Regions from separate parts of the Bacillus sp. FSL H8-0534 genome, predicted to be linked through region 2. Evidence: riboswitches for the same ligand, from Rfam matches in the RefSeq annotation. Region 2 holds a riboswitch; each other region holds the start of a gene.

Region 1 (4,557 bases), 1.1 Mb from region 2:
GCTTGTTTTCGATTATTACAAGGTGAACATGCGGGGCTTGTCGGAAGTAATGGTGCAGGAAAGTCAACATTGCTTCGGCTTTTAATAGGAGAAGTTTTGCCTGATGGGGGAATGATTGAATGGTTTCCGCATGTAAAGGCGGGGTTTTTAGAGCAGCATATTGATTTACAAGAAGGAACAACAATTGAGGAATATTTACAAAGTGCATTTTCTCATTTGTATGCGATTGAACGTGAAATGATAGTCATTGCTGAAAAGATGGCAAAGGAAACAGACTTAGATAAGTTATTAGTACACTATGGGGAATTACAAAATATACTAGAGGGTTCAGATTTTTATCAAGTTCATACGAAAATAGAAGAAGTAGCAGCTGGTTTAGGATTGTTAGACTTAGGGATGAAAAAAGATGTTTCAAAATTAAGTGGTGGCCAGCGTACAAAGTTATTACTTGGGAAGCTTCTTTTAGAGAAGCCACATGTTTTACTATTAGATGAACCAACAAACTATTTAGATACAGTTCATATAGATTGGCTAAGGGCGTATTTACAAGCGTATGAGCATGCCTATATTGTTGTGTCACATGATGAATCATTTTTAAACAATATTACGAATGTTATTTATCATTTAGAAGGGCAAACAATAAAGCGCTATACGGGGAATTATGAAAGATTTTTAGAAAGTTATCGCTTGCAGAAGCAGCAATTGCAAGTGGCTTATACGAGACAACAAAAGGAAATTGCAAATTTAGAGAGTTTTATTCAAAAAAATAAAATTCGAAAAGCAAAGCAGGCAAAAAGCCGTGAAAAGGTATTGGAGAAAATGAAAAAAATTGGAAAACATAACGATGTACCACGGTCGCGTTTTCATTTTCAGATTCACACTGAGCCTGTGAGCCGCATATTACAAGCACAGCAAATTCAAATTGGTTACGTGGAACCATTGTTTCCATCCCTTAATTTACAAGTGAAAAGGGGCGAAAAGATTGCAATTGTTGGTCATAATGGAATTGGAAAAACAACAATGCTAAAAACGTTGTTAGGACAATTAGAACCATTAAGCGGGAGAGTTCATATTGGAGAGCGGGTACAACCTGCATATTTTGCTCAAGAAGAATTTAGGGTAGAAGTTACACCACTTGAGCAAGTATGGTCAGGGCGTCCGGATATGACGCAAAAAGAAATTCGGCAATCCCTAGCAAGATGTGGTTTGAAGGCCGATCACATTCGGCAATCTCTATGCTCTTTAAGTGGTGGAGAACAAACGAAGGTACGTTTATGTGAACTTATGTTAATGCGGAGTAATGTTTTAATTCTAGATGAGCCGACGAATCATTTAGATGTACAGGCGAAAGAGGCATTGAGAGAAGCTTTAGAACACTATCAAGGGACAATTTTACTCGTTTCTCATGAACCTTCTTTTTATGAATCTTGGGTGACGAGAGTTTGGAATCTGGAGGAAATGAACGTTACTAAAAAATAAGAGAGCCGTTTATTTAGGAGTGTAATGGGCAAGGCATAAAATATTTTAGTATAAATAATATGAAAGCAGCTACATGTTACGTAGCTGCTTTCATATTATTTATTGATTTACTTGTAGTCGTTCTTGAATGAATAATAGTAATTTAACAATACTTTCTTCCGTATAAATATCAAATTTTTGTCGATGAAATTCACCATGTTCGTTATAAAAAATAAGTTCTCCTTTACCAGCAACTTCGTTTATCAACATATGAAAACTAAGTGGCGTTGCTACGATGGAGCCGTTATCATCTCGTAAAAGTATTTGGCATAGTGTTCCTTGTTGTGCCTCTTCATATAAAAAATCGTAATGAAAGGATTGAGAGAGTTTTTCTATCTGAGATAATAGTAGGGTTTGTATAGCATGTTTATCTTGCATACAGTATAACCTCTTTTCGTTTGTTTATATAAAGTATTTGCTGTTCTAGTATATTAACGATAGGGATACTTTGTACATAGCTATTGCCCATTACGTCTAGAGACTACCAAATAGATAATTAGAAGAAAGAAATCAATTATTCGTAAATAAATTATATTCAGAAAAATCCTATTGACAAAATTTTTTGTGAGATTTACTATTAGTACCATAGTTTTTGAAAAATTTAATACAAATACTCTTATCCAGAGAGGCGGAGGGACTGGCCCTATGATGCCCGGCAACCGAGCTTATGAATTATAAGCTAAGGTGCTAATTCCTGCAAAACGATTTTCGTTTTGGAAGATAAGAGAGGAGCCTATTTTGTCTATTCGACACCTCTCTTATTTGAGAGGTGTTTTTTGTTTAAGAACAGATATATATAAGGGGGAATTGTATATGAAAAAGTTGTTGTTAAGTATTGTAAGTGGAACAGTATTGTTATTAGGCGCATGTAGTGCTGATTCGGGGAAGGAAGCAAAAGCGCTAGATGAGAAAAAGATTACAGTTGGTGTAACAGGTGGACCACATGAGCAGATTTTTGAAAAAGTAAAAGAAGTGGCGGCAAAAGATGGTCTACAAGTTGATTTAAAGGTATTTAATGATTATGTAGCACCAAATGTATCGTTAGACGAAAAAGACATTGATGTGAATAGCTATCAAACGAAATCCTATTTAGATGTATTTAAAGCAGAACGCAATATGAAATTGACAGAAGTATTTTCAACGGTAACGTTCCCAATGGGAGTATATTCTAAAAAACTGAAAGATGTAAAAGAGTTAAAAGATGGAGATGCAATTGCTTTACCCAATGATCCAACGAATGAACTTCGGGCATTAAAATTATTTGAAAAAGCAGGTGTTTTAAAGGTTGATCCAAAAGCAACCGAGAAAGCAACTGTAAAAGATGTGATTGAGAATCCGAAGAATTTGAAAATTGTTGAATTAGAGGCGTCACAATTACCAACGCAGCTAGATGAAGTGAAAGCAGCGGCGATTAATACGAATTTTGCATTAGGTGCAAAACTAAATCCAGCTAAAGATTCTATTTTCCGTGAAGGAAAAGATTCACCATATGTAAACTGGGTGGTTGTTCGTACGGGAAATAAGGATGATGCAGCTGTAAAAAAATTAAAGAAAGCGTATCAATCTAAAGAAGTTAAAGAGTTTATTGAGAAAAAATTCGATGGTTCTGTTTTGCCATCTTGGTAGGAGCTGACTATAATGATTGAACTGAAAAATGTATCCAAAGTATTTACAACAAAAAAAGGTAAGGTTGAAGCTCTTAAACCAATTTCTCTTAAAGTAGAGAAAGGAGAAGTATTTGGAATCATCGGATATAGTGGCGCTGGTAAAAGTACATTAATCCGTTGTGTAAATTTATTAGAAAAACCAACAACAGGAAATATAATTGTAAATGAAAAAGATTTAACAACTTTATCTACAAAAGAGTTAGCGCAAGCGAGACAAAAAATCGGGATGATTTTTCAAGGATTTAACTTATTAAAAACAGTCAATGTTTATGAAAATATTGCATTACCTTTACGTCTAGCTGGGATTCCAAAAACTGAAATTGAAAAAAGAGTAGAAAAATATTTAAGTATTGTTGACCTTTTTGATAGAAAAGATGCATATCCAAGTGAGCTTTCTGGTGGTCAAAAACAGCGTGTTGCGATTGCGCGTGCACTATCCTATGAACCAGAAATTTTGCTAAGTGATGAAGCGACAAGTGCATTAGACCCAGAAACAACAGATTCTATTTTAGATTTGCTACTAGAGATCAATGAGAAAATAGGTATTACGATTTTGCTAATTACACACGAAATGAATGTAATTCAGCGTATATGTGATCGAGTTGCTGTAATGGAGAATGGGGCTGTGGTTGAGAGTGGCACAGTAAAGGATATTTTTACAAATCCGCAACATGTAACCACGAAAAAATTTGTAAACAGCGCTTTTGCAGCTAAAATTCCGGAAGAAGTACAGAAAGAGCTAAAAAACACTGGGGAGATTGTAACACTTTCGTTTATAGGGAACTCTTCAGGAGAACCAGCATTGGCTGTTGCTACAAAACGATTCCAAGTGTATCCCAATATTTTATCTGGTAATATTACACAATTAAAGCATGAAGCGTACGGTAAACTCGTTGTTCATATGCAAGGTGAAGAAAACGAGGTACATAGAGCTTTAGTATTTTTACAGGAACAAGGAATCATCGTAGAAGGAGGTAGGAAAGAGTATGGGAAACAAGTCCTTTTTGGATGAATGGAGTAACGTGATATGGGAAGCAACGATTCAAACGTTTCAAATGACATCAATTTCACTACTTATATCAATTATTATTGCATTGCCACTAGGAGTAACACTTGTTTTAACAAGGCCTGGTGGTCAACTAGAGAATAAAATCGTATACCCTATTTTTAATACAATTATTAATGTCATTCGTTCTATTCCATTTATTATTCTATTATTCTTCATTCTACCGTTTACAAAACTGCTTATGGGAACTTCAATTGGTGTGAAAGGTGTGATTGTACCGCTTGTTGTATTTACAGCTCCTTATATTGCACGTTTAATGGAAACAGCTTTACTAGAAGTGGATCGTGGTGTAATTGAGGCGTATCA
Region 2 (4,557 bases):
TCCCTCCACCGTTTTTCCATCAATCTCTTTTGTAGCCGGAATGAAGGCAGCACAGTTAATTTCAGCATTTGCTGCATTATATACGTTTGTACTGATCGACATTTTAAACTTTCGAGGTAAGTTTGAAAATTCTTCATTATGTTGAAAGAAATCATATACCTCTTTTACAATTGGTGCTGTATCAAATAGTTCATCACCATCAATACCAGCAAGGGGGTTCCCAATAATATTTCTTGTAATATCACCACAAGCTCCCGCTGATGATAATCCTACTTTTTCTAAGCGGTTAAAAATATCTGGTATTTGACCAATTTCAAGCCAATGGAATTGAATCGCCTGTCTTGTAGTAATATCAAGAACATCACGACCATAATCTTCCGCAATTGAAGCCAATACCTCCACTTGTTCATTCGTTAAAATACCAGAAGGAATATTAACGCGCATCATAAAATACCCTGCCTCTTTTGGACGTTGTAAATATAACCCCGCCCACTTAAATGAATCCCACTCTTCTTTCGGAATAGAATCAAATCCATTTTCAGCATAATACGGAATAGCTTTAAAGATTTCTAAGCCATCTTTTTCTAATTTCTTTTTCTCTGTAGCATTTAACTTTTCATTGTTTGCCCACACTTTGTCATAACTCATTTTTATTCCCCCTATATAAAGCTACGCTCTTGTAAGTAACCGATGATTTGTTCTGCACATTGTTCAATCGAATAAAGCTGCGTTTCTACAACCACTTCTGCTCCAAACGGCTCTTCATATGGCGAATCAATGCCGGTAAATTGCTTAATATCACCTTGCCTCGCTTTTTTATAGAGCCCTTTCGGATCACGTTTCTCACATTCTTCTATTGGACACTTTACAAACACTTCGAGAAATTCGTCCTTTTCAAGAATATCCCTTACTTGCTGGCGATCCACTCGAAATGGAGAAATAAATGCTGTTAATACAATTGTCCCTTGATCTACAAATAACTTCGCCACTTCACCAATACGACGAATATTTTCTGTCCGATCACTTTCGGAAAATCCTAAATCTTTATTTAAACCATGACGAATATTATCGCCATCGAGTACATAATTACCAATATTTTTTTCAAATAATTTTCGGGCAACCGCATTTGCTACTGTTGATTTTCCAGAAGCTGATAAGCCTGTGAACCAAAGGACAAAACTGTGGTGACCACTTTTCTTTCGTCTTTCCTCTTTTAAAACAGATGCTGTATGCCAAGTGATATTTGTTTCCATCCTACTCTCTCCTTATTTTGTAACGACTTCTTTTTGTAAACCACGAATTAATATTTCTATAACTTCTTTACGGCTAAATTCACTTGGTGGAATTTCTCCATTTCGCAACATTTCTCTTACTTTCGTCCCTGATAAAATAACATGTTCTTCTTTACTGTGCGGACATGTTTTTGTAGAGGCCATCGCCTCACATTTTGTACAGTAAAAACTATGTTCAAAGAAGAGTGGTGCAATCCCTAACTCTTCTACTGTAAAATTCGTAAAAATCTCTTGCGCTTCGTACGTACCGTAATAATTCCCTACCCCAGCATGATCACGTCCCACAATGAAGTGTGTACAACCAAAGTTTTTTCTAACCAGTGCGTGAAATATCGCTTCACGTGGTCCCGCATAGCGCATTGCTGCTGGAAAAACACTTAAAAAGACACGGTCACTCGGATAATAATTTTTCAAAAGCACTTCATAACTTTCCATACGTACATCAGCTGGAATATCATCTGATTTCGTTTCACCAACGAGCGGATTTAAAAATAAGCCATCTACAATTTCCAGTGCAGACTTTTGAATATATTCATGTGCACGATGAACAGGATTTCTCGTTTGAAAACCTACCACTGTTTTCCAGCCACGTTTTGCAAACTCTGCACGTGTTTCACTTGGATCTAAATGATAAGAAGCAAACTTATCATTTTCAAAACGCTTCACAAGCGTAATTGTTCCTCCAACATAAACATTTGGTCGATCATATAACTTTTTCACACCTGGATGGGCAGTATCAGTCGTTTTATAAACAAGCAATGCTTCCTTGTCTTTATCCGGTGTAAAAATATCTTCTATTTGAATCACACCATATGTGGTCCTTTCTTTGACAAGACGAACCTCTTCACCAATTTTTAATTGCTTCGCCTTCTCTTCTGTTATTGGTAGTGTAATAGGTATACTCCATACATCACCACTTACTAAACGCATGTTTTCTATAACAGATTGATAATCTTTCTTCCCTAAAAATCCAGTAAGCGGGCTATAACCACCTATTGCAATAAGCTCTAAATCACTTAAAGCAATTTTGTCCAATTCAATTTCTTTTGTAATCCCCTTTATTTCATATGTTTCATCAATACGATTTACTAATATTTTGGTTTTACTCATTCCCCTGTCCGCCTCTTTCACATATATTTAAAATCAACCATGTCCTTATTGATCATGAAGGCCACATTCCGTTTTCATCTTTCCAGCCCATCGTCCATCCCTTGAATCTCGCCCCTCTCCCACAGGTAACGTACATTTTTCACACCCTATACTTGGGTAACCCATGTCGTGCAATGGATTATAAGGCAAATCATGCTTATATACATAACGCCACACTTCCTTCCACGTCCAATGAATAAGCGGACAAATTTTAATAGATTGGAAGCGGTGATCCTGATTTATAAACCTTGTATGTTTACGCGTTTCAGATTGTTCCCTTCTTAGCCCTGATATCCACGCTTTTCCATTCGATAAAGATTCTTCAAGTGATAAAATTTTCCTTAATTTACAACAAAGATTCGGATTATGTTCCCACAAACGATCCCCATGCTTTTTTGCTTGCTCCTCAAGTGTTAGCAAGGGTTGCTTTTCAATAATTTCAAGATCCGGAAACCTTTCGCGCACCCGTTTAATTAAATCGTATGTTTCTTGAAAATGAACGTTTGTATCTAAAAATACAACTTTTGCAGATGGATTTACTTGGTTTATAAGATGTAACAACACCATCCCCTCTACACCAAAGCTACATGCGTATACAATTTCATTTTCATAATGTTTATAGGCCCACTCTAATACTTGTAACGCTCCTTTTGTTTCATCTTTCTCAAAAAAAGAAACGAAATCCTCTTTCCACGTTTCATACGTCAGCATGTTCTCCCCCCCTGTAACGCAAAAAGACGGTTTTAACCTAATAAAATAGATTAAAACCGCCTCTAGTTTTTCTAGTCAGCGCTTTTTACTTTAAGCGTACCTTTTCACTTTTTTCAAGCTGAATCACTTTTCCATCTTGCACAACAATTGTAATAGAACCATATTTCATATCCGCAAGCATCGTTTGAATTTTCTCAGCTACTTCGTCAAAATGTCCACGCACTCCCACGAACAGCCCCCCTTTTTATTCATAAAAAAAATCTTTTCCATTTCGAAAAGACTGTTCGGTAATATATTTACCTTATCTTTCAAAATGGATGCCATTTTGCTGGACTTAGCACCTTGCTTCTTATAAGCAGGTTGCTGAGCTTCGTAGGGCCAGTTCCCTCCGCTTCTCTTGATAAGCTTTGTATTTGTATTTTATCATAATTCTGATTTTTTTCAATCCTAGTTTTCCGATATATTTTATATTTTTAAAAAGGGGTTGCTCTATTTGAACAACTCCTTTTATCATTACACAAGCTCTTTTATACGTATGCGATCGTTCCCAATTATATTTTCATATGTTTCACGTTCAACAACAATTTGTGATGCCCCACCTTTTGCAAATACTACAGCCGGTCTGCGAATACGATTATAATTATTAGCCATAGAATATCCATATGCTCCTGTACAAGAGATCGCTAACAAATCTGCTGTAGCAACTTGCGGCAGTTCTATATCCCAAATAAGCATATCTCCACTCTCACAACACTTTCCAGCAATTGAAACAACTTCTTCAGCCTCTTCTTTCCCTCGATTTGCTAGCATCGCCTCATAACGAGCTCCATATAAAGCTGGTCTTAAATTATCTGTCATTCCCCCATCGACTGACACATATTTACGAATGCCAGGGATATCTTTTACAGCTCCTACTGTATAAATTGTTGTTCCTGCATCCCCAACAATACTACGACCTGGTTCAATCCATATTTCAGGAAGTGGATAATTATTTCTTGTAAATTGTTCTCTCACTGCATCTGTTACAGCATGCACATATGTTTCAAGGGTAAGTGGTCTATCAGCTTCCGTATAACGAATACCAAAACCTCCACCAACATTTAACACCGTTACAACATAACCAGTCTGCTCCCTTATCTCTTCTAAAAAATTATGCAATACTTCAACCGCTCGAACAAATCCTGCTGTTTCAAAAATTTGTGACCCAATATGTGAATGAATACCTAACACATTATAATTTGATTTCTCTAGCGCTATTCGAATCGCCTGCATTGCCTGACCAGCCGAAACTCCAAAACCAAATTTCGAATCATCTTGCCCTGTTGTAATATATTCATGTGTATGCGCCTCTACTCCAGGTGTAACTCGAATTAATATATTTACAATTTTTCCATACTGCTGTGCT
Region 3 (4,557 bases), 1.5 Mb from region 2:
CTCATAGTAATGCAGCGGTTGATGTATTAATGAGTGAGGTTACAAAGCAAATAGAAAAAAAAGAAAAATGGACACCAGGGGAAATCGTCCGGTATGGATTTAGTCAACATGAACATATACGTAACCATGAAACGTTGCTTGCTTCTAGATTAGTGGAAACAACGAATGGCTCATGGGGAGAAGAAAAGCTTTATTTAGAAGAAATGCGTCAAGATCTTCGTCAAAAAATCTTATCTTATAAGGCAACTGCTTCTGATAAAAAGCGTATGCAAGAAATTGAAGGAGATCTTAGAAAACAAAGAGCGAAAATTAAAGAAGTAGAAAGAGAATATATTGAAAATGCAAAGGTAATAGGTGCGACACTATCTAAGTGTGCAATTGATTCTCTTATTTATGAACGAACATTTGACTTAGTTGTTGTAGATGAAGTGAGTATGACATATGTACCACAAATCGCATTAGCTGCTTCTCTTGGTAAGCGAATTGTCGTTTGTGGTGATTTTTTACAGTTGCCACCAATTGCGATGGCAAATCATGAGCTTGTTAGAAAGTGGTTAGGAGAAGATATGTTTTATCATGCAGGGATTGTCCAATCCGTAAACAAGTGCGAGACACATCCGAATCTATTTATGCTGCAAGAACAAAGACGTATGCATGCGGATATATCTAAATTTACAAACTCATTTATTTATAAGAATAGAGTGTTCGACCATCCTTCTGTTTCGGCAAGACAAGAATTAGCGAAATTACAGCCGTTTGCAAACGAAGCGACAGCTCTGTTTGATACAAGTTTAATGGGAGCTTACTCTTTAAAAGATGCCGCTTCTGGTTCTCGTTTTAACATTATGTCCGGTTTCGTTGCAATGCAGATGATTTTAATTGGATTATTAGATGGCGTTCAATCGATTGGAGTTGTAACGCCATATCGCGCGCAGTCTCGTTTCTTATCAACATGTATAAGAGAAATATTGCAAAAAACAAAGTATCGAAATACACCTATTCTAGCAGCGACGGTTCATAAATTTCAAGGATCTGAACGCGATATGATGATTTTTGATACAGTAGATAGTTATCCGCAGGAACGTCCTGGCGTGTTATTCTTTGATCATAAGAATCATCGTCTTGTAAATGTTGCGGTAACGAGAGCAAGAGGAAAGCTCATTCAGTTATCGGACTGTCAATATATGCGGAAAAATCTTTCTAGAAAACAAGCGTTATCTCACTTAACTTCTCACATAGAAAGACACGGAAATGTATATGATCGTACAACATCACGTCCATTGTTAGAACGAAAAATTACAAAACGCTTGAGATGGTTTATGCAAATGAATTTGGAAGAGACGAAAGCATTATTAAAAGACATTCTGTCAGCAAAACAAAAAATTATTATTTCGCTCCCAAGTACAAGACAAGTAGATAAAAGGGTATGGCAGGCGTTAATGCGTACAACAGCGCAGGTAACAATCTATAGCGATGGACCAATTCCATTAAAAAATGTGAGAGTACAAAGGCAAAATAAATCACTCCCATTTGTATGTATTGATGATGAGATCTTTTGGGTAGGTGCTCCGTTAACATCGCAAATGATGTTTGAAGGAAGTCCAGAATTCCCTTATATATGTGCAAGAATGCAGGCGCCTGAAACGATTGGCGTTTTAAAAGGATTTTTAGATATTCGTTAAAATCAGATCGGAATTCCTTGACATTTACTCGGAATAAAACTAGAATGAAAATAATTTAATATAATTTTATGAAAATAAAAACGATTTTCTTATCACGAGAGGTGGAGGGACTGGCCCTATGAAACCTCGGCAGCGGATTCAATATGAATACTGTGCCAATTCCAGCAAGTGAAAGACTTGAAAGATAAGAAAGAAGGCCATTTTTGAATCTGTATGTTCAAGCCTCTTTCTATCTTTTAGAAAGAGGCTTTTTTATGTGCAAATTTAAAGGAGGAATGGGAAATGGGAACAAAACAAGTAACGTCACACCGAAATAGTATTACGGAAAGTATAGAAAGAAATAGAGAAAAATACTTAAAAACAAGTCATGATATACATGCGAATCCTGAAATTGGTAATCAAGAATTCTTTGCATCTAGAGCGTTAAGTTTACTTTTAGGAAGTACAGGATTTCAGCTTCAGCACAATATCGCAGGACATGAAACAGGATTTATTGCACGGAAAAGTTCAGGGAAACAAGGGCCGACAATTGCCTTTTTAGCAGAGTATGACGCTTTGCCTGGATTAGGCCATGCGTGTGGTCATAATTTAATTGGTACAATTAGCGTTGCAGCAGCCATTGCATTATCGGAAACAATTGAAGAAATCGGCGGTGAAATCGTTGTATTCGGAACACCAGCAGAAGAAGGTGGGCCGAATGGAAGTGCAAAAGCAAGTTATGTGAAGGCAGGTTTGTTTAACAATATTGATGCAGCACTTATGATTCACCCTAGTGGAAAAACAGCAACAACAAGTCCGTCACTCGCAGTTGATCCACTTGATTTTCATTTTTATGGAAAGTCGGCACATGCGGCTGCTTCACCTGAAGAAGGAATTAATGCATTAGACGCGGTGATTCAGCTTTACAATGGGATTAACGCACTTCGTCAGCAGCTTCCATCAGATGTGAAAATTCATGGTGTCATTACTGAGGGTGGTAAGGCACCGAATATTATTCCGGATTACGCATCAGCCCGTTTCTTTATTCGAGCAGCAACACGTAAAAGATGTGTTGAAATAACTGAAAAGGTACGAAATATTGCAAAGGGAGCAGCTTTAGCTACAGGAACAACAGTAAAAATCAATCAATTTCAAAATGAAATTGATGAATTATTAGTGACGAAGACATTTAATGAGGTGGTTGCTGAGGAATTAGAAAACCTTGGTGAAGATGTAAATCGTAAAGAGAGACTTGGAATCGGTTCAACAGATGCAGGAAATGTGAGTCAAGTCGTACCAACGGTTCATCCTTATATTAAAATTGGGCCGGATAATTTAGTTGCACATACGAATGAATTTAGAGAAGCAGCTCGTTCGGAACTTGGCGATAAAGCATTAGTTACATCCGCAAAAGTATTAGCGTATGTAGCATATCGATTAATTACAGAAGAAGGAACGCTTGATCAAATTAAGGAGGAGTTTAGAGGGGCGCAGCGAAATCAGTAATGTGATTAGTATTGGAGAAGTAGTTTTCTAGAATTCTATTTAGATAAAAAAGGTTTGGAGAAATCTCTAAGCCTTTTTTAGTTATAAAAGTTGGAACTTATTATTTAGATAACTATCTCTATTGGTTCCATTGGCTTGAATTAGGGAAGAATTTAGCATTTGATAAACGAGTAGAACAAATGCTTATTTCAGCGTGTCAGAAATCAAATTGTACAACAGTTGAGATGTTGAGAAGTGCATAAAAAAGACCTCAACTAAGAGTCGATTGAGGTCGAAATATCAGTAAACTAAGTTATTTTTTAACCCTTATTAAATTGTATTTGAATAATAGCGTTATTCCTAAGTTCATTAGAAAATGTACAACAAATGGTACTAAAATATTGTTTGTTTCAAAATATATCCAACCAAAAGTCAAACTTGGAACGCTTATATTTATTAGCATTATAGGCTTTTTGAAGTATTGAGTATGAAAACCTAAGAAAAATAAAGTAGTTGTTATAATTGCAATCCATGGGTTCTCTATAAATATGAAAAGCAAATTTTGAATAATTCCTCTAAACAAAAGTTCTTCAAATAACGCTCCTAAAAACATAAAGGCAAAAACACTTAACAGTGAATACTTTTGATAACTCTTGTTTGTATCGTCAATGTATTTCGAGGGAATGTAAAGCGTTAACATTACACCAAACAAAAGTAGAGCAAACGAAGCAATAAATATATTCATTATCATTCGGATTGGTTTATCGAATGATAGGAAATTTTGAATTGTGAGTACATCATAAACCATAAGAATAAAAATGATAGCCACGCAAATGAATGTAAAAGAAGAGAATACTAAAACAGCGTCTTTTGGGTTGAAATCCTTTTTTGTTTTCTTGGTTTTGTCTTTTATATCTTTCATATCTTACCTTCTTTCCTGTGACTTTAGAATAATGAAAATACTTTACTATTTTATCAGAAGATATAATATCTACAAATAATTATTTAAAAAGCAACAATCTTTTAGAAAACAGCCTTTATTTATACCATATGATAATGGAACCTTTGTAAAGGAAAGAAAAGACGTCACCATTCAATTTTATATATTAAGGTAGAGTGTTTCTTTTTTTATTTAAGTAAAAAGCCGAAGTGCTAAAAGGAAGGAAGAAAAATTGTATCAAAATATTCTTGAAGGCTATCAAATTAGAACTGCACATAATGATGAAAGTCCTCTCATTGTTAAAATGCTAAAAGAAGTTGCACAGTGGTTAAAAGAGCGAGAAATTGACCAGTGGCAGTATCTTTTAGAAGGTGGAGATGACGAAGAGATCATTCAAGCGGTAATAAATAAAAACACTTACATCATTTTAAAGGAAAATGAAATGATAGGTATTTTTACAGTTTCTTCTGT

Evidence for each region. A riboswitch is a leader RNA that binds a small molecule or an ion and turns the genes downstream of it on or off. The one in region 2 is predicted to bind S-adenosylmethionine.
Region 1: linked by a shared signal. The riboswitch ahead of MHH71_RS13790 (MetQ/NlpA family ABC transporter substrate-binding protein) and the one ahead of MHH71_RS08460 (YezD family protein) in region 2 are both predicted to bind S-adenosylmethionine.
Region 3: linked by a shared signal. The riboswitch ahead of MHH71_RS00905 (M20 family metallopeptidase) and the one ahead of MHH71_RS08460 (YezD family protein) in region 2 are both predicted to bind S-adenosylmethionine.

What each region holds. Positions count from the first base shown of each region.
Region 1 covers NZ_JBBOUC010000001.1:2,686,313-2,690,869, reverse strand. The annotation lists gene MHH71_RS13800 (ABC-F family ATP-binding cassette domain-containing protein) at 1-1,479, shown strand, start outside; gene MHH71_RS13795 (hypothetical protein) at 1,579-1,896, opposite strand; SAM riboswitch class I at 2,132-2,245, shown strand; gene MHH71_RS13790 (MetQ/NlpA family ABC transporter substrate-binding protein) at 2,332-3,144, shown strand; gene MHH71_RS13785 (methionine ABC transporter ATP-binding protein) at 3,157-4,197, shown strand; gene MHH71_RS13780 (methionine ABC transporter permease) at 4,172-4,557, shown strand, end outside.
Region 2 covers NZ_JBBOUC010000001.1:1,606,546-1,611,102, forward strand. The annotation lists gene MHH71_RS08440 (nitrite/sulfite reductase) at 1-648, opposite strand, end outside; gene cysC (adenylyl-sulfate kinase) at 660-1,253, opposite strand; gene sat (sulfate adenylyltransferase) at 1,266-2,402, opposite strand; gene MHH71_RS08455 (phosphoadenylyl-sulfate reductase) at 2,448-3,152, opposite strand; gene MHH71_RS08460 (YezD family protein) at 3,238-3,381, opposite strand; SAM riboswitch class I at 3,451-3,559, opposite strand; gene lysA (diaminopimelate decarboxylase) at 3,666-4,557, opposite strand, start outside.
Region 3 covers NZ_JBBOUC010000001.1:151,182-155,738, forward strand. The annotation lists gene MHH71_RS00900 (AAA domain-containing protein) at 1-1,682, shown strand, start outside; SAM riboswitch class I at 1,769-1,873, shown strand; gene MHH71_RS00905 (M20 family metallopeptidase) at 1,965-3,167, shown strand; partial or broken gene MHH71_RS00910 (IS1595 family transposase) at 3,257-3,409, shown strand; gene MHH71_RS00915 (CPBP family intramembrane glutamic endopeptidase) at 3,460-4,068, opposite strand; gene MHH71_RS00920 (hypothetical protein) at 4,319-4,557, shown strand, end outside.